DNA from 3 places in the Pandoraea norimbergensis genome. Region 3 is predicted to be linked to each of the others. Evidence: predicted binding sites of a transcription regulator. Region 3 holds the regulator's gene; each other region holds the start of a gene.
The links. Region 3 encodes sigma-54, which starts transcription at its own class of promoters, with help from an activator protein. Its sites were predicted from a motif close to TGGCANGNAANCTGCTTT; they were not measured.
Positions count from the first base shown of each region.

Region 1: the regulator sigma-54 is predicted to act here: its motif matches at 3,315-3,332, upstream of glnA (type I glutamate--ammonia ligase).
Region 2: the regulator sigma-54 is predicted to act here: its motif matches at 8,518-8,535, upstream of AT302_RS13910 (circularly permuted type 2 ATP-grasp protein).

Region 1 covers NZ_CP013480.3:3,532,884-3,543,402, reverse strand. The annotation lists tRNA gene AT302_RS15490 (tRNA-Lys) at 95-170, opposite strand; tRNA gene AT302_RS15485 (tRNA-Lys) at 236-311, opposite strand; tRNA gene AT302_RS15480 (tRNA-Lys) at 371-446, opposite strand; gene AT302_RS15475 (hypothetical protein) at 519-704, opposite strand; gene AT302_RS15470 (hypothetical protein) at 879-1,118, opposite strand; gene AT302_RS15465 (LysE family translocator) at 1,701-2,318, opposite strand; gene AT302_RS15460 (rhodanese-like domain-containing protein) at 2,483-2,950, opposite strand; gene glnA (type I glutamate--ammonia ligase) at 3,429-4,844, shown strand; gene glnL (nitrogen regulation protein NR(II)) at 5,069-6,199, shown strand; gene ntrC (nitrogen regulation protein NR(I)) at 6,261-7,847, shown strand; gene rfbD (dTDP-4-dehydrorhamnose reductase) at 7,908-8,789, shown strand; gene AT302_RS15435 (pentapeptide repeat-containing protein) at 9,085-10,519, shown strand, end outside.
Region 2 covers NZ_CP013480.3:3,198,675-3,209,193, forward strand. The annotation lists gene AT302_RS13875 (nucleobase:cation symporter-2 family protein) at 1-209, opposite strand, end outside; gene uraH (hydroxyisourate hydrolase) at 645-995, shown strand; gene AT302_RS13885 (urate hydroxylase PuuD) at 1,044-2,249, shown strand; gene AT302_RS13890 (MATE family efflux transporter) at 2,785-4,185, shown strand; gene AT302_RS13895 (proteasome-type protease) at 4,284-5,129, opposite strand; gene AT302_RS13900 (transglutaminase family protein) at 5,220-6,020, opposite strand; gene AT302_RS13905 (alpha-E domain-containing protein) at 6,025-7,017, opposite strand; gene AT302_RS13910 (circularly permuted type 2 ATP-grasp protein) at 7,063-8,487, opposite strand; gene AT302_RS13915 (ureidoglycolate lyase) at 8,872-9,405, opposite strand; gene alc (allantoicase) at 9,486-10,505, opposite strand.
Region 3 covers NZ_CP013480.3:650,516-661,034, forward strand. The annotation lists gene mutM (bifunctional DNA-formamidopyrimidine glycosylase/DNA-(apurinic or apyrimidinic site) lyase) at 1-451, shown strand, start outside; gene mutY (A/G-specific adenine glycosylase) at 478-1,605, shown strand; gene rapZ (RNase adapter RapZ) at 1,627-2,499, opposite strand; gene AT302_RS02965 (PsiF family protein) at 2,680-3,009, opposite strand; gene hprK (HPr(Ser) kinase/phosphatase) at 3,164-4,129, opposite strand; gene ptsN (PTS IIA-like nitrogen regulatory protein PtsN) at 4,194-4,649, opposite strand; gene hpf (ribosome hibernation-promoting factor, HPF/YfiA family) at 4,886-5,239, opposite strand; gene AT302_RS02985 (RNA polymerase factor sigma-54) at 5,380-6,870, opposite strand; gene lptB (LPS export ABC transporter ATP-binding protein) at 6,965-7,717, opposite strand; gene lptA (lipopolysaccharide transport periplasmic protein LptA) at 7,761-8,501, opposite strand; gene lptC (LPS export ABC transporter periplasmic protein LptC) at 8,498-9,184, opposite strand; gene AT302_RS03005 (KdsC family phosphatase) at 9,207-9,692, opposite strand; gene AT302_RS03010 (KpsF/GutQ family sugar-phosphate isomerase) at 9,818-10,519, opposite strand, start outside.

The DNA.
Region 1 (10,519 bases), 2.9 Mb from region 3:
GACACCGCAGAAACGACACCGCAGAAACGACACCGCAGAAACGACACCGCAGAAACGACAAGGGCCGCACAGTGTGCGGCCCTTGAAGGGTATCTGGTGGGGCGTGAGTGACTCGAACACTCGACCTACGGATTAAGAGTCCGCTGCTCTACCAACTGAGCTAACGCCCCGGTGTTACCGGGAACAAAAAAGACTGCAAGTGACAGCCTTTCTCGGCGCCGTTTTCGGTATTGCTTGGTGGGGCGTGAGTGACTCGAACACTCGACCTACGGATTAAGAGTCCGCTGCTCTACCAACTGAGCTAACGCCCCGATGCAACCGGGAATAAAAAAGGCTGCACGGCAAAGCAGCCTTTCTTCAAAAATTCGTTTGGTGGGGCGTGAGTGACTCGAACACTCGACCTACGGATTAAGAGTCCGCTGCTCTACCAACTGAGCTAACGCCCCAACGAGACCGAGATATTATCGGCTCTTCCGCATGGGGTCAACCCTTAATGATGAAATTCCGCAAAAAAGCTCTCACGCGAGCAGCGGGACGAGTTCGAATGCCAGCACGGCAAGCACTGCCCCCACCACGACCAGCAGCGAACGCCAACACATTCGCACGGCTCCCTTGCACGGCATCGCGCCGACGACAATCGCTCCGAACACCGCAATCGCAAACATGACGACGAGTTGCGCATTGGAAAGGTGGGGCATGACCATGGTCCATCTCCCGGTCGATATCACGCGACTAAAGACGCGATTCGAGTATAGAAAATGGCTCGCCCCAAGCAAAGCGGCGCGGCAACCGGGATTTCCCCAGTGGCCGCGCCGCGTGCGATGCGTTTGGACCTGCGCTACGGAGTGCTCATCGGCACCGTGCAGCGCAATTGCGCATTAGTCCGGCAGGTCGAGAATCAGGACGATCGTCCATGCATCTTCGCCTTCGTGGTGATACTGGCGCTCCACCACGACGAACGGCTGCTTCTTGTCGCCCTGACCGAGAAACAGCACGTCGCCTTCGGCCGGCATGCATTCGATCGGCGGCAGCGCGATGGGCGTGTCCTTCTTGATGATCCGCTCGGCCTTTTTCGCTGCGCGTTCGGTCCACTCGATATCGAATTCGATTTGACTCACCGGATGATCCTGTCTATGCAAATTGAAACGGCAGCATGGTAGCACGCAGTGCACGTGCCGCTACGAAAAAAGCCCGCTCCCTGGGCGAGGGGCGGGCAGAAAGTCCCATGCGAGCCACGCAATAGCGCAGGACGCACGGCGACAGGAGATGCGCCCGAAGGCGTCGTCGGCGCCTGCCCCGGCCAGAGGGGAAGAGGACTGGCCGGATGTGCTTGACGATGCCCCGGAAAGACGCGGGCGCGCGCCTGTCGACGGACCCTACGACACCGATACCGGGGTGATATCGATGTGACGTAAAGAGGTGACGCAGCGCAAGCCGGAGATGCCGTCCGACTTGCGTGCGTCGTGTCGCGTTGTCGCGATACAGCTGAGGGGGGCGACAACGCAACGAGGGCCGAAGGTCGTACGCCTGCGGACTGTCGCAGGCGGCCGACGCATGTGAGTGACGAAGGGGAAGTGCGCATTGCCCTGCGCTAACTGCATCACCCACGCCACGAGTGTAGAGGCCGGGCGATGGGGGAGAAACCGCAATTGAGCAAATGAACCCCTCCGCTTGACGCAACAATGCGGGAGACGTTCTGGTTATCGCGTCGCGATGGCGACCGCTGCACCAGCCATCACCGTGCCGGTGGCCCGGTTGAGCCGGCGCACGGCGCGGGCCGAACTGAGCAGGCGGCGCGCACGTGCGGCCAGCAGAATGTAGCTGCCGAACACGATCGTGAGCACCGAAAGCGTCACGCCCACGACTTCGAAATAGCCGAGCGCGGTGATGCGTTGCAGGTCGAGCAAGTTGGGCAGCAGCGCGAAATAGAACACGACGACTTTCGGGTTGCCCAGCGTGACCGACAAGCCACCGAGAAACAGCCGCCACGACTTCTCGCGTGGGGCGTTCGTCATCGGCTCTGCCGGGGCCACGGCCGGAGCGTGCCACATCTTCCACGCCAGATAGAGCAGGTAGGCTGCACCCGCGTACTTGATCGCCAGAAACACACCCGAGAACGTATGGGCCAACGCCGCCACGCCAAGCACCGCCAGCGTGAGCCACACGACGTCGCCGATCGCGACACCTGCCGAGAACGCTACGGCGCCTTGCATGCCGCGTCCGAGCACGCGCGCCACGATGGCGGCGATGCCGGGGCCGGGCGTTCCCGCACCCACGAACAGCGCGAGGGCGAAAGTCAGCAAATGGGTCCAGTCCATGGGGGATGTCTCCTTGCGGCGATGCGTCGTTGTTGGGCTTGCTTGCGTTGTTCGATCGGTTGTTCGGGTTACGTAGCGACGTAACCCGATGGCTTCACTCGAGCGGGAACGCTCCGAATTGGGGAATCAATGCTTCGATGCTTCGATGGCTTGTCGCAGCGATCTCACGCGCCCAGCCACGGCAGCCTGCGGAAGCACCAGCCGCTCACGTGCTTGCGATGGCCTGCGCTGTCCTTATCCCCTTCGAAGCCTTCGAGAATGTCGAACGATTGCGCATAACCGGCTTCATAGGCCACTTTTGCGGCAGCCTTCGAGCGCGCGGCGCTGCGGCATAGGAACAGCAGCGGCGTGTCTTTGCTGGCGGCCTGCGACGCCAGTTGCTCAAGAAACTGCTCGTTCGGCACGCCGCCGGGGTAGCGCACCCATTCCACGTTGACGTATTGGCCGTCGGGCACCTGCGGGCGGCCCACCCAGTCGAGTTCCGCGCGCGTGCGCACGTCGATCAGACGCACCGCCGGATCGGCTTGCAGCAGCGCCAGCGCTTCTTCCGGGGTCACGGCGCCCGAATAGGCAAGTTGGCCGGCGGCGCGGCGTTGGGCGGCTTGTTCGAGAATGGCTTTCGCGCTTGTCATATTGCTGTGATCTCGTTGGTCGAAGGTTGACTCTCATTCTAGCGTGCACTTTACGTCACATACATAGCCGATCGCGCGCGTATCGGAGGATGCCCACGTGTACAGACGGTGCATTCGGATGCACAATTTCGGGTCGGTGCAAATCGGCGACCGGCACCTAAAAGGTGCATAATTCGCCAATGCACCAACATGGGGTTATTTTGGTGCGATCTGCACCAAAACGGCACCACGAAGGAGAATCGCCGCCCGGGAACGGGAATTCTTCCGCCGGCAATCGCTCAATTCATTATTTCCTTAGAAATCAGAGGGAGATAGGGCGAAACCCGGACGGAAACCGCCATGCGGCGATAGCAGTATCGGTGGCTGGCACGCTTCGTGCTAATCACTGGTGAATCCGAACACGGAGTTCGTTAAGAGGGTGCGGCGACGCTGGTGACTAGCGCCGGCAGCGCCAGTATTGAATCTTTCGGGAGATAGCATGAGCAAATCAGTGGCAGATGTGTTGAACCTGGTGAAGGAAGAAGATGTCAAGTTCGTCGACTTCCGCTTTACCGACACGCGCGGCAAAGAACAACACGTCTCGGTGCCGGTGTCGCACTTCGACGCCGACAAGTTCGAAAGCGGTCACGCTTTTGACGGTTCGTCGATCGCCGGCTGGAAGGGCATCGAAGCCTCGGACATGCTGCTGGTGCCGGACGCCAACACGGCCTACATCGACCCGTTCTATGAAGAAAGCACGCTGGTGCTGACTTGCGACGTGGTTGAGCCGGCTGACGGCAAGGGCTACGACCGCGACCCGCGCTCGATCGCCAAGCGCGCCGAAGCGTACCTGAAGAGCACGGGCCTGGGCGACACCGCCTTCTTCGGTCCGGAGCCGGAATTCTTCATTTTCGACTCGGTCCAGTGGGGCACCGACATGTCGGGCACGTTCGTGCGCATCGGCTCGGAAGAAGCACCGTGGTCGTCGTCGAAGGACTTCGAAGGCGGCAACACCGGCCACCGTCCGGGCACGAAGGGCGGCTACTTCCCGGTCGCACCGGTCGACACGTTCCAGGACATGCGCTCGGAAATGTGCCTGTTGCTCGAACAACTGGGCGTGCCGGTTGAAGTGCACCACCACGAAGTCGCCGGTCAAGGCCAGAACGAAATCGGTACCCGTTTCTCGACGCTGGTGCAACGTGCCGACTGGACGCAGATCCTGAAGTATGTGGTGCAGAACGTTGCCCACAGCTACGGCAAGACGGCCACGTTCATGCCGAAGCCGATCGTTGGCGACAACGGTTCGGGCATGCACATCCACCAGTCGATCTGGAAGGATGGTCAGAACCTGTTCGCCGGTAACGGCTACGGCGGTCTGTCGGAATTCGCGCTGTACTACATCGGCGGCATCATCAAGCACGCCCGTGCCCTGAACGCGATCACGAACCCGTCGACGAACTCGTACAAGCGTCTGGTCCCGCACTTCGAAGCCCCGGTGAAGCTGGCCTACTCGGCCCGTAACCGTTCGGCATCGATCCGCATTCCGTACGTTGCCAACCCGAAGGGCCGCCGCATCGAAGCGCGCTTCCCGGACCCGATGGCCAACCCGTACCTGGCCTTCTCGGCCATGTTGATGGCCGGTCTGGATGGCGTGCAGAACAAGATCCACCCGGGCGAAGCTGCCGACAAGAACCTGTACGACCTGCCGCCGGAAGAGGATGCAAAGATCCCGACCGTGTGCTCGAGCCTCGAACAGGCGCTGGAGTACCTGAACGAAGACCGCGAGTTCCTGACCCGTGGCGGCGTGTTCACGGACGGCATGCTGGATTCGTACATCGCACTCAAGAGCGACGAAGCCCGTCGTATCGCGATGACCACGCATCCGCTCGAGTTCGAGATGTACTACTCGCTGTAATCGAAGCGCTGCGCAGGGAATGCGCCGGCATGACGGAACGCCAGCGGCCGACCGTCATGCTTGCAAGCCAGAGGGGGATGGCCGCGGCCGTCCCCCTTTTTTATCCCTGCGTGTCGTGACCGGCACTGCCAGTCACCAGGTTATCCACCATGAATTTATCGCCTCGATCCTTGATGAAAAGTGTGCGTGCCGGTGCCCGGCCGAAGGGCGAGACGCAAACGGCAATGGTGTCTGCCGATGCAAGCGCGGAGCCGTTGCTCGCGCAGAGTGATGATCCGTCGGCCGTGAAGCTCGCGGCGACCGGTATTCTGCCGGGGCTCGAAGCGTTGCCGACCGTGCTGTTGGTGCTCGAAAAGCACACGCTGCGCGTGGTGTTTGCGAACCCGGCGGCCGAAGCGTTGCTGGCGCTCTCGCGCCGCTCGCTGTCGCAGATGACGTGGAACGATGTGTTCACCAACGGCGACGTGCTGGCGTCGACGATGGTCGAGCTGATCGCCAATCACTTTCAGACCACGCGCCTCGATTTGGTGCTTGAACGCACCGCGCAGGAGCCTTTGCATACGCACGCGATCGTGGCCGCCCCCGAGGCAGCGCCCGATTTCGTGATCGTCGAGCTGATCGAGAACGAGCAGAAGCTCAAGAACGAGCGCGAAGAACGCATCATCGATCAGGCGTTGATGAACAAGCAGCTCATCCGCAACCTGGCGCACGAGATCAAGAATCCGCTCGGCGGCATTCGTGGTGCGGCGCAGTTGCTGGAGTTCGAGTTGGATCAGCGCGAATTGCGTGAGTACACGCAGGTCATCATCAAGGAGTCCGACCGGCTGCAAACGCTGGTCGACCGGCTGCTTGAGCCGCATCGCCATCCGTATATCGCCACCGACGTGAACATTCACGAAGTGTGCGAGCGCGTGCGCTCGGTGGTGCTGGCCGAATTTCCGCAGGGGCTGTCGATCGAGCGCGATTACGACGTGAGCCTGCCGGACTTTCGCGGCGACAAGGAGCAACTGATTCAGGCGCTTCTGAACATTGTGCGCAACGGGGCCGAGGCGTTGCGCGAGCAGATTGCACGTGGCGACGCACGCATCGTTTTACGCACGCGCGTGGCAAGAAAGATCACGATTGCCAAACGTTTGCACAAGCTGGCATTGGAATTGCATGTCATCGACAACGGGCCTGGTATTCCCGCTGACATTCGTGACCGCATCTTCTATCCGCTCGTCTCCGGGCGCGAAGGGGGAAGCGGTCTGGGACTCACACTGGCGCAGTCGTTCGTACAGCGTCACGACGGTCTGATCGAATGCGAAAGCCGGCCCGGACGGACGGATTTCCGAATCCTGCTGCCCCTGGGCTGATGCGGCCCTCACGCCGTCGGCCGTACACCTGCGGCCGGGCATAGACGTTACACGGTGAACAATGAAGCCGATCTGGATAGTAGACGACGACCAATCGATTCGATGGGTGCTTGAGAAGGCGCTGACACGCGCCAACTTGCCGGTGCGCAGCTTTACCGGCCCGCGCGAAGCCAGCGCTGCCCTCGAACACGACTCGCCGCAAGTGCTGGTCTCGGACATCCGCATGGCGGGCGGTTCCGGGCTCGAGCTTTTGCAAATGGCGAAACAACGCCACCCCGGCCTGCCGGTCATCATCATGACGGCGTTCTCGGATCTCGACAGCGCCGTTGCCGCGTTTCAGGGCGGGGCGTTCGAATACCTCGCCAAGCCCTTTGACGTGGATCGTGCGGTCGAACTGATTCTGCGGGCCGTGGAAGAAAGCCTGCGCGAAGCGACCGACGACGAGCGCATCACCGAAGAGCCCGAGATTCTTGGGCAGGCGAGCGCGATGCAGGACGTGTTCCGCGCCATCGGCCGCTTGTCGCATTCGAGTGCGACGGTGCTCATTACTGGTGAATCGGGCTCGGGCAAGGAACTCGTTGCCCGCGCGCTGCACCGGCATTCGCCGCGCGCTGCGGGGCCGTTCATCGCGCTCAATACGGCGGCGATTCCGAAAGATCTTCTGGAGTCCGAGCTGTTCGGTCACGAGCGTGGCGCGTTCACCGGTGCACAAGCCACCCGGCGCGGGCGCTTCGAACAGGCCGAGAACGGCACGCTGTTTCTCGATGAAATCGGCGACATGCCGCTCGATCTGCAAACGCGTCTGCTGCGTGTGCTCTCGGACGGCAACTATTACCGCGTGGGCGGGCACAGCCCGATCAAGGCGAACGTGCGCGTGATTGCCGCGACTCACCAGAATCTGGAAGATCGTGTGCGGCAGGGCCTGTTCCGTGAGGATTTGTACCACCGCCTCAACGTCATTCGCCTGCGCCTGCCGTCGCTGCGTGAGCGCAACGAAGACATTCCGCTGCTGGTGCGTCACTTCCTGCAAAAGAGTGCACGCGATCTCGGCGTCGAGACCAAGCGCATCAGCGAGGGCGCGCTCAACCATCTGACGCGCTTCCCGTTCCCGGGCAACGTGCGGCAGTTGGAGAACCTGAGCAACTGGCTCACGGTGATGGCGCCGGCACAAACCGTCGAAATCAAGGATCTGCCCCCGGAATTTCAGACGCTGGCACCAACTTCCATCACCGGCTCGGGTGCGCCCGCACCGGCTTACGCGGCGGCGGTAGCGGCGCCTGCAAACGCTGCGGTCAGTTCGCCGGTCGGTGGTGTGGCGGGTGCAGCGGGTGCCGGATACGCGGGCGCCAACGGCATGTCCGGTGGCGCGGGGGCTGCTGTCCCGCAGAACGGTGCGAATGGCGCATCGACAGCGGGTGATGCGGCGGGGGCGGATAGCTGGGAACCGATTTTGCGGCGCGAGGTGGCGAGGTTGCTGCGCTCGGCATCGCCGGATGTCATGGACCAGTTGACGCGTCGTTTCGAGACGGCTCTGATCAATGAGGCACTCGACTTCACGCGGGGTCGAAAAGTCGAGGCGGCAAGCCGTCTGGGCATCGGCCGCAACACTATTACCCGCAAGATTCAGGAGCTGGGGCTGGAAACCTGAAGGTAATCGCGGTAGGCTCCCCTGTTTCACCGATCCGATCCGAGACAAGGGAGTCGCACCATGACGAGACGTATCCTGCTGACAGGCGCCACCGGACAAGTAGGCTGGGAATTGGCGCGTTGCCTGCAAGGCATGGGCGATGTCTACGCACCTGCGCGTAGCGAGATGGACCTGCTCGACACCGATAGCGTCGTGCGTACGATTCGTGACTTCGCCCCCGACCTGATCGTCAATCCGGCCGCCTACACGGCCGTCGATCGGGCGGAAACGGAAGAGGCGGCGGCGTATCAGGTCAATGCCGTGGTGCCCGGCGTCATGGCCGAGCAGGCCAAGCGTCTCGGCGCACTCGTCGTTCACTATTCCACCGACTACGTTTTCGATGGCACGTCCAGCGTGCCGTATCGTGAAGAAGAACCCACCAATCCGCAGAATGCCTACGGCCGCACCAAGCTGGCTGGCGAAGCGGCCATTGCGGCAAGCGGCGCGAACCACCTCGTGCTGCGCACGAGCTGGGTATACGGCAACCGCGGTGCCAACTTTCTGCTGACCGTGCAACGACTGGCACGCGAGCGCGACGAACTGCGTATCGTGGCCGACCAGCATGGCGCCCCGACCTGGTGTCGCACGATTGCCGAGTTGACCGCGCAGACGCTGGCACAAGGGTCGAACGAGCAGGGCTTCGACGCTGACTTCTGGCATGAGCGCAGTGGCGTCTACCACCTGACGGCGGCAGGTCAGACGACGTGGCACGGTTTCACCGAGGCCATTCTCGATCTGAGCGCGGCGGAGAAGCGTCCGAACGTTGTGCCGATTCCCACTTCGGCGTATCCGTTGCCGGCCAAGCGCCCGGCGTATTCGGTACTCGACAATGACAAGCTCGCTCGCACGTTTGGCGTACGCGCACCCGACTGGCGCGACGCGCTCAATCTCTGCCTCGGCTGATGCCGATGCGCTGGTAGCGCGACCGACTTCGGTGGCGCGGGCAGCACTGGGCAGTCCAGCGTGATACCGGGCGGCACAACGGGTTTCGACTCGGTGCCGCCCGATTTTTTTGTGGCGTTTGCGGCGCAACGCCGCACTTCTCGTTGACGGTATCCCACGCCGTAACGCCAAGGATGCCCCTCACGTGCCGGCGTACTAATTCGGAATTTACCCAACGCGCTGGTCCGGTTTCCTTCGGCACCATGGTCGCTTTTTGTTCGCGTCACGCATGAGCGTGCGCGACAAGGAGCCACACATGGTCCTGTTCTCAAACGCATCAGCCCCCACTCAGCGTTACCCGAGTGTCCGCCCGTCCGAGTGCATGCCGGCAGAGGGCGCGGTGTCCTACCACGATCTTGAGCAACGAAGCGCAGCGCCTCCGGAAGCGTTACGGCGGTTAATTCTGTGCGCAGACAAAGACGAGCGCCGCACGATTGGGCAACAGGTGGCGTGGCTGGTCCATGTGCTTGGCCCGGACGCCGGGACATCGACGCGGCACGCTGCTTCGGATCGCTCGGATCGACACGCCGAACCCGCTTTGACGGGCCGGGCATCGCAGGCCGCCTTGCCATTTGACGAGCAGGCGTTGGCGCGCGCATGGCGTTTGCGCTTCGCCCATTTGTCACCTGACGGCAACGTTACCGGTGCGCTGCGTGCACTGAAGCAGTGGTGTTGCGAGTCTCAGGCTCAGGCGCAGGCATCGACTCACGCCGCCGCTGCGACGGCGGCAACCCGGCCAACGCAGTGGCACTGGGTGGCCCTGGCAGACGCCGACGGATTCGACGTGTCGCGTTGCCGTCACACGCCGGTGCGCGAATGGCCGGCTGCGGTGATGGGCGTTGCGCTGACGATGACCGACCTGCGCAACGCCAACTTGCCCGACCTCTCGGTGCCGATGGCTGACTTGCGCGGCGTGCAGGCCGCCGGGGCGCAGCTGAGTCATGGTTGCTTCGACGGCGTGCAGTGGGGTGGCGCATCGCTTAACGGCGCAACGCTCGACCGTACGCGCAACGTCGGTGCCGATTTCGAAGGGGCTGATTTACGCGAGGCCACTTTTCGGGCAGCAGACCTCAGTGGTGCGCGACTGTCGAAGGTCCGTGCACAAGGCGCCGATTTCCGCTTCGCGGCATTGACGGGGGCGGACTTCAGCGACGCCGGATGCGATGCAGTAGCGTTCGCACACAACCGGCTCGACGATGCGTCGTTGCAGCGCACCCAGTTGCGGCGCGCGAGTTTTTACGACTGCCATGCCACCGGCATACGCTTGACGGGCGCGAGCGCGGCGAAGTCTCAATGGGACGAAGTGACGATGGCGAGGGGCTGCGTGGCGGGGGCAGATTTGCGCCGCGCGGCGTTCCGGCACTGCGAACTCACTCGCTTGAATGCGCGGGAGGCGAAGCTCGATGGCGTGTTGTTTTTCGCGTGTGATTTGCGAGACGCGCATTTCGGCGGTGCAAGCCTGAACGATCTGCGCGTCGGCCCCGGTTGCCAGTTGGGTGGCACGCAGTGGCAAGGGGCGCGCATACGGCTCGACGCCGATTGGTTGCGCGCGCTCTCACCCGGGGCGCTCGACGAGGTTGTGCAGTCGTGGATGACGTTGCCGTTCGACCAGCCAGCGCTGCGTGCCGATGTCTTCGGGCAGGTGTTGCGTGCGCTGGCGGGTCGCTCGGGCGTCATGCCGTCATGGATCG
Region 2 (10,519 bases), 2.5 Mb from region 3:
AGCAACGTGGCGATACCGCAGCACATCAGGTCGGCGGAAATCAGGAAAGCAATCTGATCCTTGGGCAAGCCCAGGGCGCCGCCAATGATCAGCGGCACAGCAACCGCACCCGCATACATCACCAACACGTGTTGCAGGCCCAGCATGAACAATTTTGCGATCGGCAGTCTCTCGTCGACTGGATCGACGGTTTTCGTTGTCACACTCATTGCGTCTCCATCCCAGGGGGGCTGTTTGATTGATTTTTTGGGGTGGCTCAATGGTGCAGGTCGACGCCTTTTGCGGCAAGACCACCGGGGGCTATAGTGTTTTTTTCATAGAACGTATGCATGAATGCTTATCTTGAGTTTCGGGTTTTCCCCAAGAATGCACGTAGCCATTGGGCTTTCCGGGCAAATCACCGGCGACCGGGTCACCGCATCATGCGGATACTGTTATAGACCGCATAACAGAACCCCATAGTGGTCCAAAAAATCCTCAATCCGGTGCATGCTGAGCGCGCTTGCCATCTTCAGGCAGTCACTTGATGCGCGTCATCTTTTTGTCTGGCGTGACATGGTATGTGCGCGTTTTTATCTTTGGTATTGCGCGCGTTGCCGGGTCGCCATCTCCCTACAATGCACCCATCCATCACAGGAGACACCATGGGACGACTGACTACCCACGTACTTGATACATCGCACGGCAAGCCTGGCGCGGGCATCCGTGTCGAGCTGTGGCGCGTGGACGGCGAGCGCCGCTCGCTGCGCGACGTGCAGACCAATAACGACGGCCGCTGCGACAAGCCACTACTCGAAGGCGAAGAATTCGTCGCCGGCGAATACGAGCTGGTTTTCCACGCAGGCGACTACTTTGCGGCACAAGGCGTGGATGTTCCGGCGCCGCGTTTCGTCGATCGCGTTGTCTTGCGCTTCGGCATTGCCGAGCCTTCGCAGCACTACCACGTGCCCCTTCTGGTGTCGCCGTGGAGCTTTTCCACGTATCGCGGTAGCTAAACCTAATAACCGCGGACGTGAATGTCAGGCAGTTGAGGAGAACATAAGATGGAAGCGTTTATTACCGACTGGGTCAATCTGCTGTTGCGCTGGCTGCACGTGGTGGCTGCCATCGCCTGGATTGGCGAGTCGTTCTATTTCGTGATGCTGGACAACGGTCTGAAGCCGCCCAAGGCGGCCGAAGACAAGCAGAAAGGCGTATTCGGCGAGATGTGGTCGGTGCACGGCGGCGGTTTCTACCACGCCCAGAAGTACCTGAACTCGCCGCCGCAGATGCCTTCGGACCTGCACTGGTCGAAGTGGAAGTCGTACACCACGTGGCTGTCGGGCTTTGCCCTGTTCTGCGTGCTGTATCTGCTGCAACCGCAGACGTACCTGATCGACAAGAACGTGATGGATCTGCAACCGGGTCAGGCCGTCGGCATTGCCGTGGCGTTCCTGATCGGCGGCTGGTTCGTCTATGACTTCCTGTGCCGTGCACTGGGCAAGAACGAGCGCGTGCTGGGTATTGGCGTGGCGCTGTTCGTAGTGGCCGCAACGTATGCCACGACGCACATCTTCGCGGGCCGTGCTGCGTTCCTGATCGTGGGCGCGATGATGGCGACGTCGATGTCGGCCAACGTGTTCTTCTGGATCATTCCGGGCCAACGCAAGAGCGTGGATGCGCTCACCAAGGGTGAAGTGCCGAACCCGATCTGGGGCAAGCTGGGCAAGCAACGCTCGGTGCACAACACGTACTTCACGCTGCCGGTCGTGTTCATCATGATCAGCAACCACTACGCGTTCACGTACAGCAACCCGTACAACTGGGTGATCCTCACGATCATCATGGCGGCCGGTGCGATGATTCGTCAGTTCTTCGTGCTGCGTCATTCGGGCAAGAATCTGTACGCGCTGCCGGTTGCCGGTGCTGCGCTGCTCGCCGGGATTGCCGTGTTCGCTGCCCCGCGCCCCACCCCGGCCCCGGCCGCCGGTGCGCACGGTGAAGCCGCCGCCCCTGCCGTGAAGCTCTCGGAGATTCAACCGATCCTCACGCAGCGTTGCGCCACCTGCCACTCGGCCAAGCCGACCATGATGGGCAGCGCACCGGCAGGTGTGATGCTCGACACGCCGGCCGAGATCTCGCAGAACGCACAGCGCATTTATCAACAAAGCGTGGCGCTCAAGTCAATGCCGCTGGGTAATGTGACCCAGATGACGGACGAAGAACGCCAGAAGATTGCCGCTTGGTTCAACGGCGGCGCACAACAATAACGGCTACGACCGTCTTTCTTGCTGGACCCATGTTGGGGCGCTTAGGCGCCCCTTTTTTTATGGACGCGCATGACGGCACGGCTTCCGAGTCATTTCCCGCGACGTTATAAAAATCAAACACTTGGGAACTTTGTTACGCTGGCGCGGGTCTGTTCTACGCGCCCGGCAGTCCGGGTGCGACGTTCAGAAGGTAACCAATACGGGGAATCTCTCCGCAACCTTCCAACGACGTCAGATGACCGGCGCGATGCCTTTACTGGCAGGCGCGTCACGCTCAAACATCATGAATTTCCTTCTGTTTTCCGATTCACGGCAAGGCGTTGTCTGGGTGCATTTGCATCAGGCCATGTTTCCGCCGTCCCCCCTGCCGACCCGATAACGCTATCTCGCGTTAACTCGGGCGGAGCGGGTGCGCCATCGCTTGCGCGCGCCCGGCAATACTCTCCGGCAACACTCTCCATCTCGCAGTACCTGATGTGCAAGCCACGGTGAGCCGCGTCCCGACACGACGCGGCGATATGTCATCGAGGGGATCATGTCCAACATGTCTCATTCCATTTCCCATCAAGCCACGCAGGGCGTGAGGACGCCGGCGTTCAAACAACTTTTCAAGCAGTTCACTGCACTCGCGATTCCGACCATCTTGTCCGGATGGGTCTACACGATCTACACACTGATCGACGGGATCTTCATCGGCCGTTACGTCGGCCAACAGGCACTCGCAGCGCTAAACCTCGTGGTGCCGCTGCTGTATGTGCCCTACGCCTTCAGCGTCATGGTCGGCGTGGGCGGTGCCACGCTCATCGCCCGTTTGCTGGGCGAAGGCCGCGAGGCCGACGCCCGCCGTGCGTTCTCGCAGGTGCTCTGGGCGATGCTCGCCTTCGGCATCGTGATGAGCGCTGCCGTCTTGCTGTTCCGTCATGAGATCGCCGCGGCTCTTGGTGCAGAAGGTGCCATCGCCGCCGACGTGGTGGCCTATCTGTCCGGCTGGGGCTGGTTCGTGCTGTTCGCGAACGGCCTGTACGCGATGGAACTCTTCCTGCGTGTGGAAGGCGCACCGGCCGCCCGTTTCGGCCTGTATGCGATGTTTCTCGGCGCACTGGCCAACGTGGCGCTCGACTACTGGTTTATCGCCGTCAAGGGCATGGGCATGTACGGCGCGTCGCTGGCGACAGGTCTGTCGATGATGGTGTCGAGCAGCGTGATGCTGGCGTACCACTTCGTGTTCGCGAAGCAAGTCGTACCGGCGCGTCGTGCGTTCGGTGCAGGCGAGTCGTATGTGGGCCGCGTGATGTACAACGGCGCGTCGGAGTTTCTCGGCGCCATCGCCCCGGCGATCACGGTGTTTGCGTTCAACCGCGTGATTCTGGCCAACTTCGGTGAGTCCGGTCTGGCCGCGTATGCGATTCTCGAATACATGACGCTGGGCGCGACGGTCACGATGGTGGCGCTGGTGCAGAGCATGCAGCCGATGATCAGCTACTATCGCGGCGCGCGCGATATGGCGGCCCTGGAGGGGTCGTTCAAGCTCGGCGTAATCGCGGTGATGGGCTTTTCGGTGCTGGTGGCGATCGCCATGGCGACGCTCTCGCGCCCGCTCACGTTCCTGTTCCTGCCGGAAGGCGGCAATGCGTGGTCGATTCTGGAGCACGCGGTGCTGTGGTACGCGCTGGCGTTTCTGCCGGCAGCCGGCAACCTGATCGTCGCGGGCTTTCTGACGGCGATCGAGGCCCCCGGCCCGTCGGCGGCGATTGCTACGCTGCGTAGCTGGGTGTTGCTGCTGGGCTTGCTGTGGCTCCTGAACGTCTGGTTCGGCGGTGCGGCCATCTGGTACACGCTGCTGATCACCGAAATTCTGACGTTGGGCGTGAGCGCGTGGCTGTACTGGCGCACGGTCAATGGCGGTGCAATGCTCGCCCCGCAGATGCAGGCTTGATGCCGAATCGGTAGTACCCGTCGGCAAGACAAATAAGAACGGCGTGACTTGAGTCACGCCGTTTTTTTATGCCGCGCTGGTTATCTGATGGTCTGCGTTCAGGACGGCATCTTGAGCTTGAAGGTCTGCGCAAGCGACTGCACGGTGCCCGGTTCGGTCGCACCCGGCACACCATCAGGCGGCACGGCCAGCGGCGGCAGCCCGGTCGGGGTATCCGGCACGGTGGCAGCCCACTGCGGTTCGGGCAGTTCGTCGAACACCTGACGCAGGCGCTCGCCCCACGTGTCGTGAATCATCTTGTAGTACACATTCTCGTCGTTGAGCGACGCGAAGCGCGTCACGCGCAGCGAATTCTCTTCATACACGAGCAGATCGAGCGGCAGCCCCACCGACACGTTGGAGCGCAGCGTGGAATCCATCGAGATCAGCGCGCACTTGGCACCGTCGTCGAGCGACGTGGCGGGTGTGACGAGCCGGTCGATGATCGGCTTGCCGTACTTCGATTCGCCGATCTGGAAATACGGGTTCACGGACGACGCTTCGATGAAGTTGCCCGCCGAATACAGTTGAAACAGGCGGCTCGGCGCCCCGGCGATCTGGCCGCCCAGCAGGAAGCTGCAATTGAAATCGACGCCGAAGGCTTCGAGCGCTTTGGCATCGCGTTCGTACACGTCGCGAATGGCCTGCCCCACGACGCGCGCTACGTCGGTCATGGTTTTGGCATTCCAGAGGGTATTGGCGTCGCGCGCTTCGACGAGGTGCTGGCGCACGGCCTGTGTGACGGCGAGGTTGCCCGCCGAGAGCAGCACGAGCACGCGCTCGCCCGGGCGCTCGAACACCAGCATTTTGCGGAAGGTGCTCACGTGATCGACACCCGCGTTGGTGCGGGTATCGGAGAGAAAGACCAGCCCGGCATCGAGCTTCATGGCCACGCAATACGTCATGTCGTTCCTGTCTTGCAAAGCAGGGGCACCGTCCAATTCGGTGCCCCTGCGAGTGAATCTTGTGAGGGTACTGCCAGTGACTGAAATTAACTACTGGTCGAGCGGTGCCGCATCGACTTTCACCGACACATGCAGCGCTTCGGTCGCCCCGCCGCTGCGCATGCCGCGCACCGGTGCGGCGGACTCGTAGTCGCGCCCCACGGCCAGCCGGCAATAGTTGCCGCTGGCGAAGCACGCGTGCGTGACGTCGATGCTAACCCATCCGGCCCCGTCGACCCACACGTCGACCCATGCATGGCTTGCCGCATGGGGCACGTCGCCCGGATCGATGTAGCCGCTGACGTAACGCGCAGGCACGCCGCGCGCCCGGCAGATGGCGAGCATCAGATGTGCATGATCCTGACACACGCCCCGCCCCAGCGCCAACGCTTGCGCGGCGGTACTGGTCACGGCGGTGATGCCCGACTCGTATTCGACGTTGTTGCAGATGATTCCCGCCAGTGCCAGCAGCGCATCGGGCGTGGTGAGCCCGGTGTCTGCGGCCATGGCGTCGATGGCCTCGCTACGGGCGGTCAGCGGCGTCGGGCTGGCGAAGGATAACACCGGTACGGTGTGGGCCGTCTCGCCCAGCCGGCCGTCGACCAGTGGGGTGGTTTCGATTTCGCCTTCGGCGAGCAGGTGGATTTCGCTATGCGGCTGGTGCAGCACGAGGGTGTGCATGTCGTTGCCGTAGGCGTCGCGCGCGGCGGTGAGCTTGCCGGGCGCGTTGAGCCGCCAGTGCACGACGCGCTGCACTTCCGACGACGGCGGCGTGAGCCGCAGTTGCTGGATGGTGTAACGCACCGGTGTGTCGTAGCGGTAGGTTGTCTCGTGACGAATAGTCAGGCGCATGGCATCAGGCCGCGAGCGGGATCAGGAACGTCTGGCTGATCTTGTTGCCGAGCACGGACACGCGCTCGAGAAACTCGGTCAGGACCGGGTGCAAGCCTTGCTGCTGGATCTGCTGGATGTCGGTGTATTTGAGTTCGGCGTGGAGTTTGCCCGCATACCGTTCGACGTCGCCGGACTGCGCGTTGGACAAGGTGGCGAGGTTTTCGCACACGCCCGTAAGTGAGGCGAGCAACGAGCGCGGCATATGGGCGTTGAGCATGAGCAATTCGACGACGCGCTCGGGGGTAATCACGTCGCGATAGACCTTCCGGTAAATTTCGAAACCGGACACGCTGCGCAGCACGGCCGACCAGTAGTAGAAGTCGGTCGGATGCGAAGCATCGGGGCCCGCTCGGTCGGTGCGCACGGCCTCGTGAAAGCGCACGTCGAGGATACGGGCGGTGTTGTCGGCGCGCTCCAGAAAGAGGCCGAGCCGGGTGAAGTAAAACGCATCGTCCTGAAACAGCGTGCCGAAGCTGACGCCGCGCGATAGGTGCGAGCGCACTTTGACCCATTCGAAGAGGTGCGCGGGGTCATGTTCGAGCAGGTCGATCATGCGGGGGAATTCGAGCCACGTACTGTTGACGGTTTCCCACAGTTCGGTGGTGAGTGTGCCGCGCACGGCCCGGGCGTTTTCGCGGGCGGCTGCGAGGCAGCACGCGATGCTCGACGGGTTGTCGCGATCGCGTACGACGAAGTCGAGCACGTTGGCACGCGTGGCGCGGCTGTGTTTGCGATTGAACGCGGGTTCGAGCTCGGAAATTCGCAACGTGGCGCGCCAGCCGGCTTCGTCGTTGAGACCGGCGAGCGAGATGGGAGCGTTGTCGTCTTCGTCGTCGATGACGTCTTGCGGGAGCAACAGGTTCTGCAAGTTGACGTCGAGCAGACGCGCGGTGTTTTCGGCCCGCTCCATGTAGCGGGCCATCCAGAACAGGTGGTCGGCGGTACGGCTGAGCATGATCTCTTCCCGAGTTTGATGACGTAGTTCTGGCAGTCGATTCGCTTACTTCTCAAGGACCCAGGTGTCTTTGGTGCCCCCGCCCTGCGATGAGTTGACGACGAGCGAGCCCTCGGTCAACGCCACGCGCGTGAGGCCGCCCGGCACCATGGTGATGTTCTTGCCGGACGACAGCACGAACGGCCGCAGATCGATGTGTCTCGGAGCGATACCGGCTTCGACGAAGGTCGGGCAAGCGGACAGCGCCAGCGTGGGCTGCGCGATGTAGCCGTCGGGCTTGGCAAGCAACCGTTGCCGGAAGGCTTCGATCTCCGCCTTGGTGGACGCGGGCCCGACGAGCATGCCGTAGCCGCCGGCGCCGTGCACTTCCTTGACGACAAGCTCGCCAAGGTTATCGAGGGTGTACGCAAGATCGTCGGCGCGCCGGCACTGGTAGGTCGGCACGTTGTTCAAAATCGGCTTCTCACCGAGATAGAACTCGATCATGTCGGGCACGAACGGGTAGATGGACTTGTCGTCGGCGACGCCGGTGCCAATGGCGTTGGCGAGCGTGACGCGGCCTGCACGATAGACGCTCAGCAAACCCGGCACGCCCAGCGTGGAGTCGGCACGGAACGCCAGCGGGTCGAGAAAATCATCGTCGATGCGACGGTAAATGACGTCGACGCGCTTGGGACCGTTGGTGGTGCGCATGTAGACAAGATTGTCTTCGACGAACAAGTCCTGCCCTTCGACCAACTCGATGCCCATCTGCTGGGCCAGAAACGCATGCTCGAAGTACGCGGAGTTGTAAATACCCGGGGTCATGACGACGACGGTCGGGTCGTCAACGCCCATCGGGGCGACGGCGCGCAAGTTGTCGAGCAACATGTCGGGGTAATGCTCGACCGGTGCGATGCGGTTCCGGGCGAACAACTCCGGGAACAGACGCATCATCATCTTTCGGTTTTCGAGCATGTAGGACACGCCGGATGGTACGCGCAGGTTGTCCTCAAGCACGTAGAACACACCGTCGTCGCCGGTTCCCGCTCTGACGACATCGACGCCCGCGATGTGCGCATAGACGTTGCCGGGCACGTCGACACCCTGCATCTCGGGCCGATACTGCGCATTCATCAACACCTGCTCAGCCGGGATAACGCCCGCGCGCAAGATGTCCTGATCGTGATAAACGTCGTGAATGAACCGGTTCAGCGCGTCGACCCGCTGACGCAATCCGGTCTGCAAGGTCTGCCACTCATGCGCTGGAATGATTCTCGGGATGAGGTCGAAGGGAATGAGCCGCTCGGTACCCGCCTCGTTGCCATAGACGGCAAAGGTGATCCCCACCCGTCGGAACGCGAGATCAGCCTCGGTCCGCTTATGGTGCAAGACGTCGTCAGACTGACACTTGAGCCAATCGTCAAATCGACGGTAGTGCGAGCGAGTCGTGCCAGTAATGCTCGCCATCTCGTTATAGCTCTCGACCATACGCTTCTCCGCAGATTGCTGTGTCGAGATCGAGCAATATCCATGCCCGAGCTTTTTTGATCACTTCCGGCACGATTTCGGTGCGGTTTCCTCCACTACGCACCATGCCGGTGATTTTGAGTATAGGTCGGCGCTTTCATTGGCACAGGATTACGGCTTTTTGACCTCCCGCCCGGTAAACCTCCCGCCCGGCCAGAGTGGGGCCCCTTCCCGCTGCTCAGACAGTGTTCAACTCGCCTCGGGAAGGGGCCCCACTCTGTCCCCCTCCACCTTGCCGGTCCCTCCGGCGACACCGCCCCCTCCGCTCCCTGTTTCCTCTTCCCGCCAAACAAAAACGCCAGACATCGTCTGGCGTTCTTGTTTGATCCCTTGCAAGGCTGTCTGTTATGCAGCTTTCTGCTCGGCCCGCACTTTGTCCAACTCAGCCTGTGTCAGCCAATACGATCCCGGCAAATCCTGCTCATCACAGTTGTGCCCCTCACCACCCCGGTCCACCACGATGAAGTCACTCACCTCATGCAGCGCCAACAACGGGTGATGCCACACACCACGTGCGTAATTCACGCCCTGCCAGCCATCCGAGACGAACGCCCGCATCTGGCTCACGTCCAACTCGCCCGCCGGTGCTACCACCACCAAATACGGCAAGGTCTTCAATGGAATGAACGCCTGACTGCCCAACGGGTGACGCTCCAACATCTTCACCTCGTACGGCAACGTGCGCGGCTGACCTCGAAACACATTCACCAACGTGCGGCCACCCTCCGGCCCCAAATCCACCGTCGCCAAATCGTGATACCGCTCAGTCGTCCCGCCATTGATCGCGAAATGCTTCGCCCCCGCCAACTCGATCACGTCGCCAAACGCCGCAAACGACTCACGCGTCAACCGCTCTATCTTCAATGCCGGACCCGCCATATCACGCTCTCCTTCTTGTTTTATCCACTCGCACACTCGCCGCCCGACTCTGCGGGCGGCAGTTGCACTCTGTCTTTTGCTTACTGCTTTCCGCCCAACCGGCCCCACAGGCGCAGGCGCGACACGCCCCCGTCCGGGATGATGTTGAACCGGATATGCGTGATCGCACCCAGCTTCTGAATCTGCTCTTCAAAGAAGAACTGCTTGTCCATCGCCAACTTCTGCTCGGGCAACAACACGGGCCAGAACATGGACTGCGTAATCAACGACTGCTCGGTACCACCCGTGACGTACGCGCCCTGAATGGAGCAGCGGTCAGGGAAGTTGCCCTTGAAGTGCGCCGTATCGACTTCGATCTTGCCGATCTCGCCCGGCTGCGCCAGCGCAATGATCGCCCAGTCGTTACCCGGCTCACGACGGCGGCGCGTCTCCCAACCATCACCCATGTTCACGCCACGGCCCGGCATCAACAGGTTCGACGCCAAGCCGAAGTGCTGGTTGTTGGCCGCGACGACGTAGCCGCCGTTTTCCATGGCAATCAGGTCGATCAACTCGTCGCGCGAACGATTGTTCCAGTCGCTCTGCGGCAAGCCATACAGGCGCAGGCGCGCGAGACCACCGTCCGGATACAGGTTCACGCGCACGTGCGTGGCCGGGCGCTGGCTGGTGATGTCGTGATAGTGATGCGAGTTGCCTTGCAGCGTGGTCGAGGCGAGCAGTTCGAACCACTCGGCGTTCTCTGCCGGGGCGCCGTCGGGGCTGTAGCAGCCTTCCAATGACGCGGCCGGCGGGAAGTTGCCGGTGAAGTGGCTGGTGTCGAGATCGACGCCGAACAACACGCCCGGACGCGCCAGCTTGACGATGCACCAGTCGTAACCGTTGACGCGCTTGCGACGCGTCTCCCAACCGTCCATCCACTTGCCGTTGTCGTCGTACTTGCCGGGGATGAACACGGCAGGGTCGGGGTTGAGCATGCGCTCTTTGGCCGCGAAGAATTCGTCGCTGGCGACCAGTGCCTGAGCACCCAGACGCGGATCAGCCAGATTGACGTAACGGCGCACAAATTCCGGTGCGTTCGGGTCTTGCGGGGCGAGGGCCATGCCAACTCCTTAAT
Region 3 (10,519 bases):
GCTCGGTCATGCGTTGCTCGCCAATCTCGGCGTCGAACCGTTCTCAGACGCGTTCGACGGCAACCTGCTTTACGCGGGCACGCGCGGGCGCTCCGTGGCTATCAAGCAAGCGCTACTGGCAGGCTCGATCGTCGTTGGCGTGGGCAATATCTACGCGTCGGAAAGTCTCTTTCGTGCGGGCATCAATCCACGGCTTGCTGCCGGAAAACTGTCGCGTCCGCGTTGTGAAAAGCTCGCCATCGCGGTGCGGGAAACGCTCGCCGCAGCGATCGAAAAAGGCGGCAGCACGTTGCGCGATTTCGTCGGCAGCGATGGCAAAAGCGGTTATTTCCAACTTGAATATTTCGTCTACGACCGGGCAGGGCAGCCGTGCAGAGTGTGCGGCACGCCGATCCGGCAGATCGTGCAGCAGCAGCGCTCCACGTTCTTCTGCCCGCACTGCCAGAAATGAAAGCGTCCGACCCCACAAGAATAACCATGCCCCACTCGTTGACCGACACCTTCGCCGAACGCCTGATCGCGTGGCAGGCCGAACACGGCCGCCACGATCTGCCGTGGCAAAACACACGAGACGCCTATCGCATCTGGCTCTCGGAAATCATGTTGCAGCAGACGCAGGTGGCGACGGTCATTCCGTATTACGCCCGCTTTCTCGAACGATTTCCCGATGTGGCGGCGCTCGCTGCCGCACCGCAGGACGATGTCATGGCGCTCTGGGCCGGACTCGGCTACTACTCCCGCGCCCGCAATCTGCATCGCTGTGCGCAGGTCGTGATGGCCGAGCACGGCGGACGCTTCCCGTCCGACCCTGAGACGCTCGCTACGCTGCCGGGTATTGGCCGCTCGACGGCGGCGGCCATCGCCGCTTTCGCCTACGACGCCCACGCGGCGATTCTGGATGGCAACGTCAAGCGGGTGTTGGCGCGCGTCTTCGGCATCGAAGGCTTTCCGGGCGCCCCGAAGATCGAGCGCGAAATGTGGGCACTGGCGGAATCGCTGCTGCCCGAGCGCGATTTACCGGCGTACACGCAGGGCATGATGGATCTGGGGGCAACGTTGTGCGGGCGCGGCAAGCCGCGTTGCGAGGAGTGTCCGTTCGACAGCGACTGCGCCGCACACGCGACGGGGCGCGAGCGCACGCTGCCGACGTCGAAGCCTAAAAAGGCCCAGCCGGAGCGCTACGTGGATGTGCTGGTGATTCGCGCCGGCGAGCGGGTGCTGTTCGAACGGCGCCCCGACAGCGGCATCTGGGGCGGGCTATGGAGTCTGCCGGAACTCACACCGCCGCTCGATGCTCGCGAGGATGACGACGCCGCACTGCGAGACCGCATTGGCGCGCGCGCGTCGACGTTGGGCGCCGCGCATGGCGTGGTGCGATCGATGGTGCCGCTGCTCGGGCTCACGCATGTATTCACGCACTTCAAACTGCATCTCCGCCCGTGGCTGGTGACGATGGCCCATTCGGCCGAGTCGAGCGTGGCAACGGGGTCGCAGCAGGCGTGGATGAATGCGGGGGAGGTGGCCGGGGCCGGTTTGCCGTCGCCGATCCGCAAGATTGCCGAAGCCCTCGCGCCCGACGACGGGCAATTGTCACTGCCGGCCTGATTCAAGCCGATTGGGTGCGGCTCAGGCGCCTTCGCCGTCCGCAAGTTCGCGGTGGCGTACCAGAACGCTCGACTCGGCGCGAAAGCGCTCGCCGAGCGTTTCGGCGATGAACACCGAGCGGTGCTGTCCGCCGGTGCAGCCGATGGCCACGGTCAGGTAGCTGCGGTTGTCGCGCATGAAGCTCGGCAACCACTTTTGCAGATACGCGCCGATGTCATTGATCATCTCGTCGACTTCCGGAATCGCCGAGAGGAAGTCGATGACGGGCTGGTCGCGGCCAGTGAGCGGGCGCAGTTGCGTGTCGTAGTACGGATTGGGCAGCGAGCGCACATCGAAGACGAGATCGGCATCGAGCGGCACGCCGTGCTTGAATCCGAACGATTCGAACATCAACGTCAGGCCTGCGTGATCGTGCTGCACGAATTCACGAATCCAGCGCCGCAACGCACTTGCGCGCAGATTGCTCGTGTCGATCTGATGCCCCAGCTCGGTCACGCTGTTGAGCATCTCACGCTCTTTCTCGATGGCCTCCACGAGCGACCCGCTGGCATTCACCGGATCGGTCGATGCGGCAGAGAGCGGATGGCGGCGGCGCGTTTCTGAAAAGCGTTGTACCAGCGTTTGCGTGGTGGCATTCAGGAACAACACGCGCACATCGTGGCCGAAACGGCGCAAGCCGCCGACAATCGGTGGCAGATCGGCGAGCGAGCCGCCGCTGCGCGCATCGATAGCGACGGCCAGACGTGTGTAGTTCTGTGTTTCGAGGTATTCGGCGAGCTCAGGCAGAAAGCGCGACGGCAGATTGTCGACGCAGTAGTAGCCAGCATCCTCGAGGACGTTCAGGGCGAGCGATTTGCCCGAACCCGAAACGCCGGTAATCAATACGATCTTCATGGCATTTCCCGGATACAACCATGATGGTAAGCGATTGTGTCGTTCGGGTGTCGGGCTTGAAATTGCGTGAATGGTTCCGCGCGTTTTTCAGGCGTTCGCGCATTTCGGGCGAGATCGGTGCACCAATGAAAACGGCGCCCGTGGGGGCGCCGTTCGCGAACACTGTTGGCGGGCCGGATATCAGGCCGCCGGTTGATTCGACAGGCACTGCTTCATGAACGCCTTGCGGTCGTCGCCCTTCTTGCCGGTGGCGGCCGTGTTGCAGGACTTCATCTTGTCTTGCTGGGTTTGCTTGGCGGCAGGTGCCGGGGTGCCGGCGGCCGACAGACATTGCTTCATAAACGCCTTGCGATCGTCGCCCGTCTTGCCGGTCGCTTGTTGATTGCAGGCGGTCATCTTGTTGTTCTGCGAGTTCGCCTTGGGTGCCGCCGGTGCTGCGGCCGTTTGGGCGAAAACGGGCGATGCGAGCAGCGGGGACAGCAGGAGCAGTGCAGCGAGTGCTTTCTTCATGGTCGTCTCTCCATAGGGTCGGACACGCAAGGGGAAGGACTGCGTGGCGATTACAACATGAAAGAAAACGCGCCGCAATCGCGCGGCGTTGACAGAAAAACGCAGAAATTGCGGTAAACCCGGGGGATTGGGTTGGCCTTTGCGGTGCCGGGGCCTAGAGCAGCTTGCCCTGCATGCCGTCCGGGTCCTGCATGGCCTGGCGCTGACGCTCCATGAAGTCCTTGAGCGTATCGATGCCGCGCAGTTGCAGTATCGTGTTGCGCACGGCGGCTTCGACCAGCACGGCGAGGTTTCGCCCGGCCGCCACTTGCAAGATCACTTTGTTGATGGGCAGACCCAGCACATCGACCGTTTGCGCTTCGAGCGGCAGGCGCTGGAATTCGCCATCGGGGCGGCGCACCAGTTGCACGATCAGCTTGAGCTTCATTTTGCGGCGAACGGCCGTCTCACCGAAGATCGTCTTGATGTCGAGCAGGCCGAGGCCACGGACTTCCAGCAGGTTCTGCAACAGCGGCGGACAGCGGCCTTCGACGAAATCGGGCCCAAGACGCACGAAATCGACGGCATCGTCGGCGACCAGCCCGTGTCCACGGCTAATCAGTTCCAGACCAAGCTCACTCTTGCCGAGGCCCGAATCGCCCGTCAGCAGCACGCCCATACCCAGAATGTCGATAAAAACGCCGTGCATCGTGCAACGTGGTGCGAACACGCGTGAAATGTACAGGCGCAGGCTATCGATGACCGAAGCGGTCGAGAGCGGGGTCGTGAACAGCGGGGTCGATGAACGCGTGCAGCGCAGCACGAGATCGGGCGGCGCTTCGAGGCCGTCGGCCACCACCAGGAACGGCGGCTCCAGCGCAATCACCTCGCCCATATGACGCTTGCGGTTTTCTTCCGTCAGACGCTGGTAGTAGCGCAGTTCGGCTTCGCCGAGCACCTGAATACGGTTCGGGTGGATGAGGTTCAAGTGACCGACGAGGTCGGCGCTCGATGTGGCCGTGGCCACGCTCTCCGGCGTGAAGCCGCGCTCCCACCCCTCATGGCCGGTCAGCCACGACAGCCGCAGCGTGGCGGCGTTGTCGTCGAAAATGCTTTGCGCGTTGATGCCGGTCAGTTCCACCGCGTCGCCTCGTTCGGTTGGGGGTGTGGGGGTCTACGCTACGGGGCTTGTCTGGCGTGTGGGCTCAGGGCTGCCAATTCGCGAGTGCCGTATGAATGTCTTCGGCGCTCGGTGCATTCGACAACGTCTCGCGCATCGATCGATCCGAAAGCAATTGTGCGATTTCGGACAGGATTTCGAGATGTTGCTGGGTGGCTTGTTCGGGCACCAGAAGGAAAAACAGCAGGGACACCGGCTGGCCGTCAGGCGCTTCGAAGGGGATCGGCGCTTCCAGGCGCACGAATGCTGCCATCGGATGCTTCAGGCCCTTGATACGGCCATGCGGAATCGCCACGCCTTCACCGAGCCCGGTCGAGCCAAGTCGCTCGCGCGCGAAGAGATTGTCGGTGATGACAGCGCGGGTGAGCCCGGCATTGCTCTCGAATAGGAGCCCGGCTTGCTCGAAGACGCGCTTCTTGCTGGTGACGGAGAGTCCAAGCAGGATGTTGGACGCAGGTAAGAGTTTGACTAAACGGTTCATCTTGTAATGCGGGCGAACGCGTAGTCGCCCTCCAACCCCCGATTGACCTCGCATTATAGACCACCTGCCGCCGACCCCTGCGCCATTCCCCAGAAATGCGCCGGACCATATAAAAGGGGCCGTTCAACGGCCCCGCGGTGGGTGATGCCAGACTATGACAGACGCAATTGCAGGCGCGAGGTTCCGCGCGGGCTTTCGCCGGTGTCAGTCGACGCGACTACCACGCCAGAAAGCACTCATTGCAGCGGTTCCTGCTCGGGCGGCTGCTGATGCTTGATGGCCTCGCGACCGTGGTCCTGAACCTTGTCCTTGAACTGGATTACCTTGCGGTCGAGCATATCGATCAGCTTGTCGATGGCGGCGTACATATCTTCGTCACACTTCTCGACGAAAATCTCCTTACCCTTGAGAAACACCGTAATGCTGGCTACTTGGCGTCCGGTTTTCTCCTTGGTCTTGTCGACAGAGAGGATCACCTCGGCGCCCATCACTTGATCGAAATGGCGCAACACGCGATCAAGCTTGTTAATCACAAATTCGCGCAGCGAAGGCGTGAGTTCGAGATGGTGTCCACTGATCTTCAGATTCATAGCTGCTCTCCTTGCTGAAATGCCGAAGTGCAGGCCACGTCACAAATGACGGGCTAGCGGGAGTGCGAGCCATTCATGTGACGCAATGTCGCACTGCGGCGTTATGCCCCAGCAGGCCAACACGGCTCACCAGGACTGTCCTACAAAGATTTGCGCAAGTTGACTGCGGGAATTCGCATGGCTTCGCGGTATTTCGCGACAGTGCGTCGCGCCACCACAAAACCTTGCTCTGCCAGCAGTTCCGCGATACGGCTGTCGGAAAGGGGGCTCTGCGGGTCTTCGGCTCCTATCAGTTGCTTGATGAGGGCACGGATGGCCGTGGATGACGCGGCCCCTCCGGCTTCCGTCGCGACGTGAGAACCAAAGAAGTACTTGAGCTCGAAAGTTCCAAATGGAGTGAGCATGTACTTACTGGTTGTCACCCGCGAAATCGTGGATTCGTGTAAACCCAGCGTATCAGCAATCTCGCGCAAAACCAAGGGGCGCATGCCGATTTCGCCGTGGGAGAAGAAGTTCTTTTGACGCTCGACAATCGCCTGCGCGACCCGCAGGATCGTGTCGAAACGCTGCTGAATGTTCTTGATCAGCCAGCGCGCTTCCTGCAATTGCTGTTGGAGGTTCCCGGTGCCCGGATCGTTGCGATTATTTCGCAGAATTCGCGCATACATCTCATTGATGCGCAGACGCGGCATCACCTCGGGATTGAGCTCCGCCGTCCAGCCGCTGCCCTGCCGGCGCACGAGGACGTCGGGAATGACGTAGTCGGCCTGCGGCGTGCCGTAGGCGGCCCCCGGAAACGGGTCGAGCGAGCGAATGAGCTGATGCGCGGCGCGCAGGCTGTCTTCGCCGACACCGAGTACACGGCGCAGTCGCGTGTAGTCACGTGCGGCAAGCAGTTCCAGGTGATCGGAGACGATGCGCAGCGAAATCGTGCGCACCGGGCTCGCAGGCAGCCGCTGCAATTGCAGCCGCAGGCATTCGGACGGGGTGCGCGCGCCGACGCCGGCCGGGTCGAAGCTTTGCAGCAGCGCCAGCGCGGCATTGATCTCTTCGGCTTCCAGCGACAACTCTTCGGCCACTTCCGCCTGAATTTCATCGAGCGTGGTGCCCAAATAACCGTCTTCGTCGAGCGACTCGATCAGAAACTCCACCAGCGCGCGATCGCGCGGCGCGGCCTTGGTCACGCGCAACTGGGCCAGCAGGTGTTCACGCAGATTCGGATGATCGACGTGCAGTTGCGGGCGCGAGTTGTTGTCGTCGTCGTCGGTGGCATTGCCCGTGCGGGCGAAGTCGTTCAGGCTCCAGTCGCTGCCGCTGTCCTGGCCGTTATCGTCGAAGCGCGCTTCGCCATCGAGCTCGCGTGCCTCGTCGTGACCGTTACCCTCTGACGGCGCGTCGTTCGTGCTGCTGACCGATGTCGTGCGTTCATTGCGAAGCGAGCCGTCGGTGCCGACGCGCACGGACCCGGCGAGCCAGTCGTCTTCGCGCTCGAGCATCGGGTTCTGGGTGAGGGCATGCTCGACTTCCTGCTGAAGTTCGAGCGTCGACAGTTGCAGCAACCGGATCGATTGTTGCAACTGGGGGGTGAGGGTCAGGTGCTGCGAGGTGCGGAGTTGGAGGGTCGGTTTCATAACGTTTCTCGCCTTCATTGTAGAGGCTTTGTCACGTCAGCGAAACCGGCCTGCCTCGCTATCGGAGGCAGGGTTTACATGCGAAAAATTAGCTTTACATCCGGAAATTTTCGCCCAGATAAACGCGCCGGACGCTTTCGTCGGCAACGATCTGGTCAGGCGTGCCGGCGGCGAGCACCGAGCCTTCGCTGATGATGTACGCGTGGTCGCAGATACCGAGCGTTTCGCGCACGTTGTGGTCGGTAATCAGGACACCGATACCTCGGTCTTTCAGGAAGCGCACGATGCGTTGAATTTCCAGCACGGCGATCGGATCCACCCCGGCGAACGGCTCGTCGAGCAGGATGAAGCGCGGCTGGGTGGCCAGCGCGCGGGCAATTTCCACACGGCGACGCTCGCCGCCCGAGAGCGACATGGCCGGGTTTTCGCGCAGGTGCGCCACTTGCAGCTCGTCGAGCAACGACTCGATGCGGCGCTCGATTTCATCGCGCTTGAGCGGTTTGCCCTGCGCATCGACCTGCAATTCGAGCACGGCGCGAATATTGTCTTCGACCGTGAGCTTGCGGAACACCGACGCTTCCTGCGGCAGATACGAGACACCCATGCGCGCGCGCTCGTGAATCGGCAGTTCGCTGATCAGGTTGCCATCCAACTGAATCTCACCGTCGTCGGCAGGCACCAGCCCCACGATCATGTAGAACGACGTGGTCTTGCCGGCGCCGTTGGGCCCGAGCAGCCCCACGACTTCGCCGCTTTTCACGTCGAGCGAGACGTCCTTGACGACGGTACGGGCACCGTATTGCTTCTTGAGCGAGCGCACGACGAGCGCGCTGGGCTTGCCGACCATGCCGGCGCCCTGGTTGATGCTGGAAGCGTTGCTTTGGTCGGGATTACTCACGCGGATTCTCTAGGCGTTTGGAAGGCGCCAGCGCCGGCAGGTCGCCCTTGGGCGCTGCGGCGGCAGGCTTGCTCGCGCCGCCGGGCTGCGCTTGGTTTGCGCCCGTGGCATTGCGAGGCGCGAGCGTCGCACGCACGCGGCCGTTCGGATTGTTCGAATTGACCTGATCGGCGCCGCTATTGGCGGTGTACACCTCGTTGTACGTATCGTACGTGATCACGCTGCCGTGAATCTCGTCGAGCACCTTCGTGCCACCGGCCAGACGCTTGAGCGTGGCCTGCGTGGTCAGCGTGGCGACTTCGGTCTTGCCGTTGTAGTAGATCGTCTGGCCCCAGCCGTCGATGTACTCGTCCAGGCCGTCGCGCTTCTGGCGCATGTAAGCGAGCGGGCCGCCCGGCTTGTAGTAAGCGGTGGCGTACTGATAGCCCTCCGGATCCTGAGTCACTTCGACACGATCGGCCTTGAGGAGAATGGTCCCCTTGGTCATCGTCACGTTGCCGGTGAAGATGTTGACCTGCTTGAGGTCGTCATAGCTCATGTGATCCGCTTCGATGTTGAGCGGCTTGTCGCGGTCGGCGTGCTCGGCATGGGCGAGCGGCGACGCCAGCGCGCCGAGCACCGCGAACGCGGCGGCCAGCGCGCGCAGCGAGCGAGTCAATGAGCTACCCAACGAGCGGCGGATGCCGTCAAGCGGTTGATATGAAGCGGGTCGCAGGTAAGGGCGATCGGTCATGGGGTCTTGGGGCCCTGTGTTGTCTTGGGTGGCGCGCTCGGGGCAGCGGCTGCCGGAGCGCCAGTTCTTGCGGCGGGCTGGGCCGGCGGCTTGTTGCCGAGCTCGGCCGGCTGGATTGTGCCATGCACATTGCCGAGCAATTGTACGGCCCGCGAGATGTTATTGAAAATCATGCCGTCGCCGTACATCACGGACTGGCCGCGATACAACACCACCGGCAGCTCCGTGCGCACGATGTCTTCATTCACGAGCACCTGAAAGTGCTCGGACAGCGCACGCATTTCAGGGTCGCGCGGCCCGGGCTGGCGGACCACCAGAGCGTCGTCGTACAGGTCCACGATCGACATGTCGGCGTTGAGCGTACCGCGCTTGCTGGTGGCCGTCACTTCCGGCGAATCGGGCGTGAAGGCACGCACGGCGGGGAGCTGCATGGCGGTTGTGGCGTCGTCCTCGTAGTGCGTCATGTGCACGGCGTTGACGCGGTACTGCGTGAGGCCGGTCGGCGACAGCATGGAGATCACCATGTTGTCGGCGTAGTAATCGGGGATGTGTTTCTTGACGTACGGCGAGCGATCGGCATCGGACGGCAGCGTGCGCTGCACGAGCCAATAGGTACCCGCGGCGAGACCGGCGAGCACCGTGATGGCGATCAGTGAAGCGGGCGAGACGCGTTGTGCGGCCATGAGTTCTTCGGCTCCGGGCGCGTCAGGCGAGGGCTGCGGCGAGCAGGGCGTCGTAGCGCCCCTGCGCGTGCAGAATGAAGTCGCACAGCTCGCGCGCCGCGCCGTTGCCGCCGCGCGCACTGGCAATCCAGTGGCAACGCGATTGCACTTCCACGTGCGCATTGGCAGGACACGCGGCAAAGCCCACGCGGGTGAGCACCGGCAGATCGGGCCAATCGTCACCGATATGGCCGCACGCCTGCGCGCTCACCGACAGTTTGTTGCACAAGTCTTCGAATGCCACGCGCTTGTCGTGCACGCCCTGATACACATGGGCGACGCCAAGGTCGGCGGCACGTTTCGCGATGATGTCGGACTTGCGGCCGGTAATGATCGCGGTGACGATACCCGCCTCGGCCAGCAGCTTCAGACCGTGACCGTCGAGCGAGTCGAACGTCTTGAAGGTTTCACCCGCCGGTCCGTAGCGCAGGCCGCCGTCGGTGAGCACACCGTCGACGTCGAACACCATCACGCGCAGCTTGGCCGCGCGCGCCGTGGCGTCTTCGAGATCGAAACGGGGCACTGACGTGGCGGCAGTCGAGGCAGTCGAGGCGGTGGGGGCGGTCGTACGAGGTTGATTCATGGGGCGCAGACTCACACGACCTTGGCGGCGAACAGGTCGTGGACGTTCAGCGCGCCAACCAGGCGATCGTTCTCGGTCACGAGCAATTGCATGATGCCGAAACGCTCCATCAGTTCGGCGGCTTCGGCGGCGAGTTGATCGGGGCCGATGGTGCGCGGGCCAGCGGTCATCACGTCGGCCAGTGTCAGCGCGCTGAAGTCGAGCGTGCGTTTGAACAAGCGGCGCAGGTCGCCGTCAGTGAAGATGCCGACCACATGGTCGTTGGCGTCGACAATGGCGGTCATGCCGAGGCCCTTGGCGGTCATCTCGAGCAGCGCGTCCGACAGGCTGGCGTCGGTGCGCACGCGGGGAATCCGTTCGCCGCTGCGCATCACATCGCGCACGAAGGTCAGCAGGCGGCGGCCAAGTGCGCCGCCGGGATGCGAACGGGCGAAGTCTTCCGCACCGAAGCCACGCGCGTCGAGCAGCGCGACGGCGAGCGCGTCGCCGAGGGCGAGTGCCGCGGTCGTACTAGCCGTGGGGGCGAGGTTGAGCGGGCAGGCTTCCTTTTCGACGTGCGCATCGAGATGCACGTCCGACAGGCGGCCAAGGCTCGAATTCGGGTTGCCGGTCATGGCGATCAGCTTGGCGCCGAGGCGCTTGACCATCGGCAGCACGCTGACCAGTTCACCCGTCTCGCCTGAATTGGAGAGGGCGACCACGACGTCGTCTGC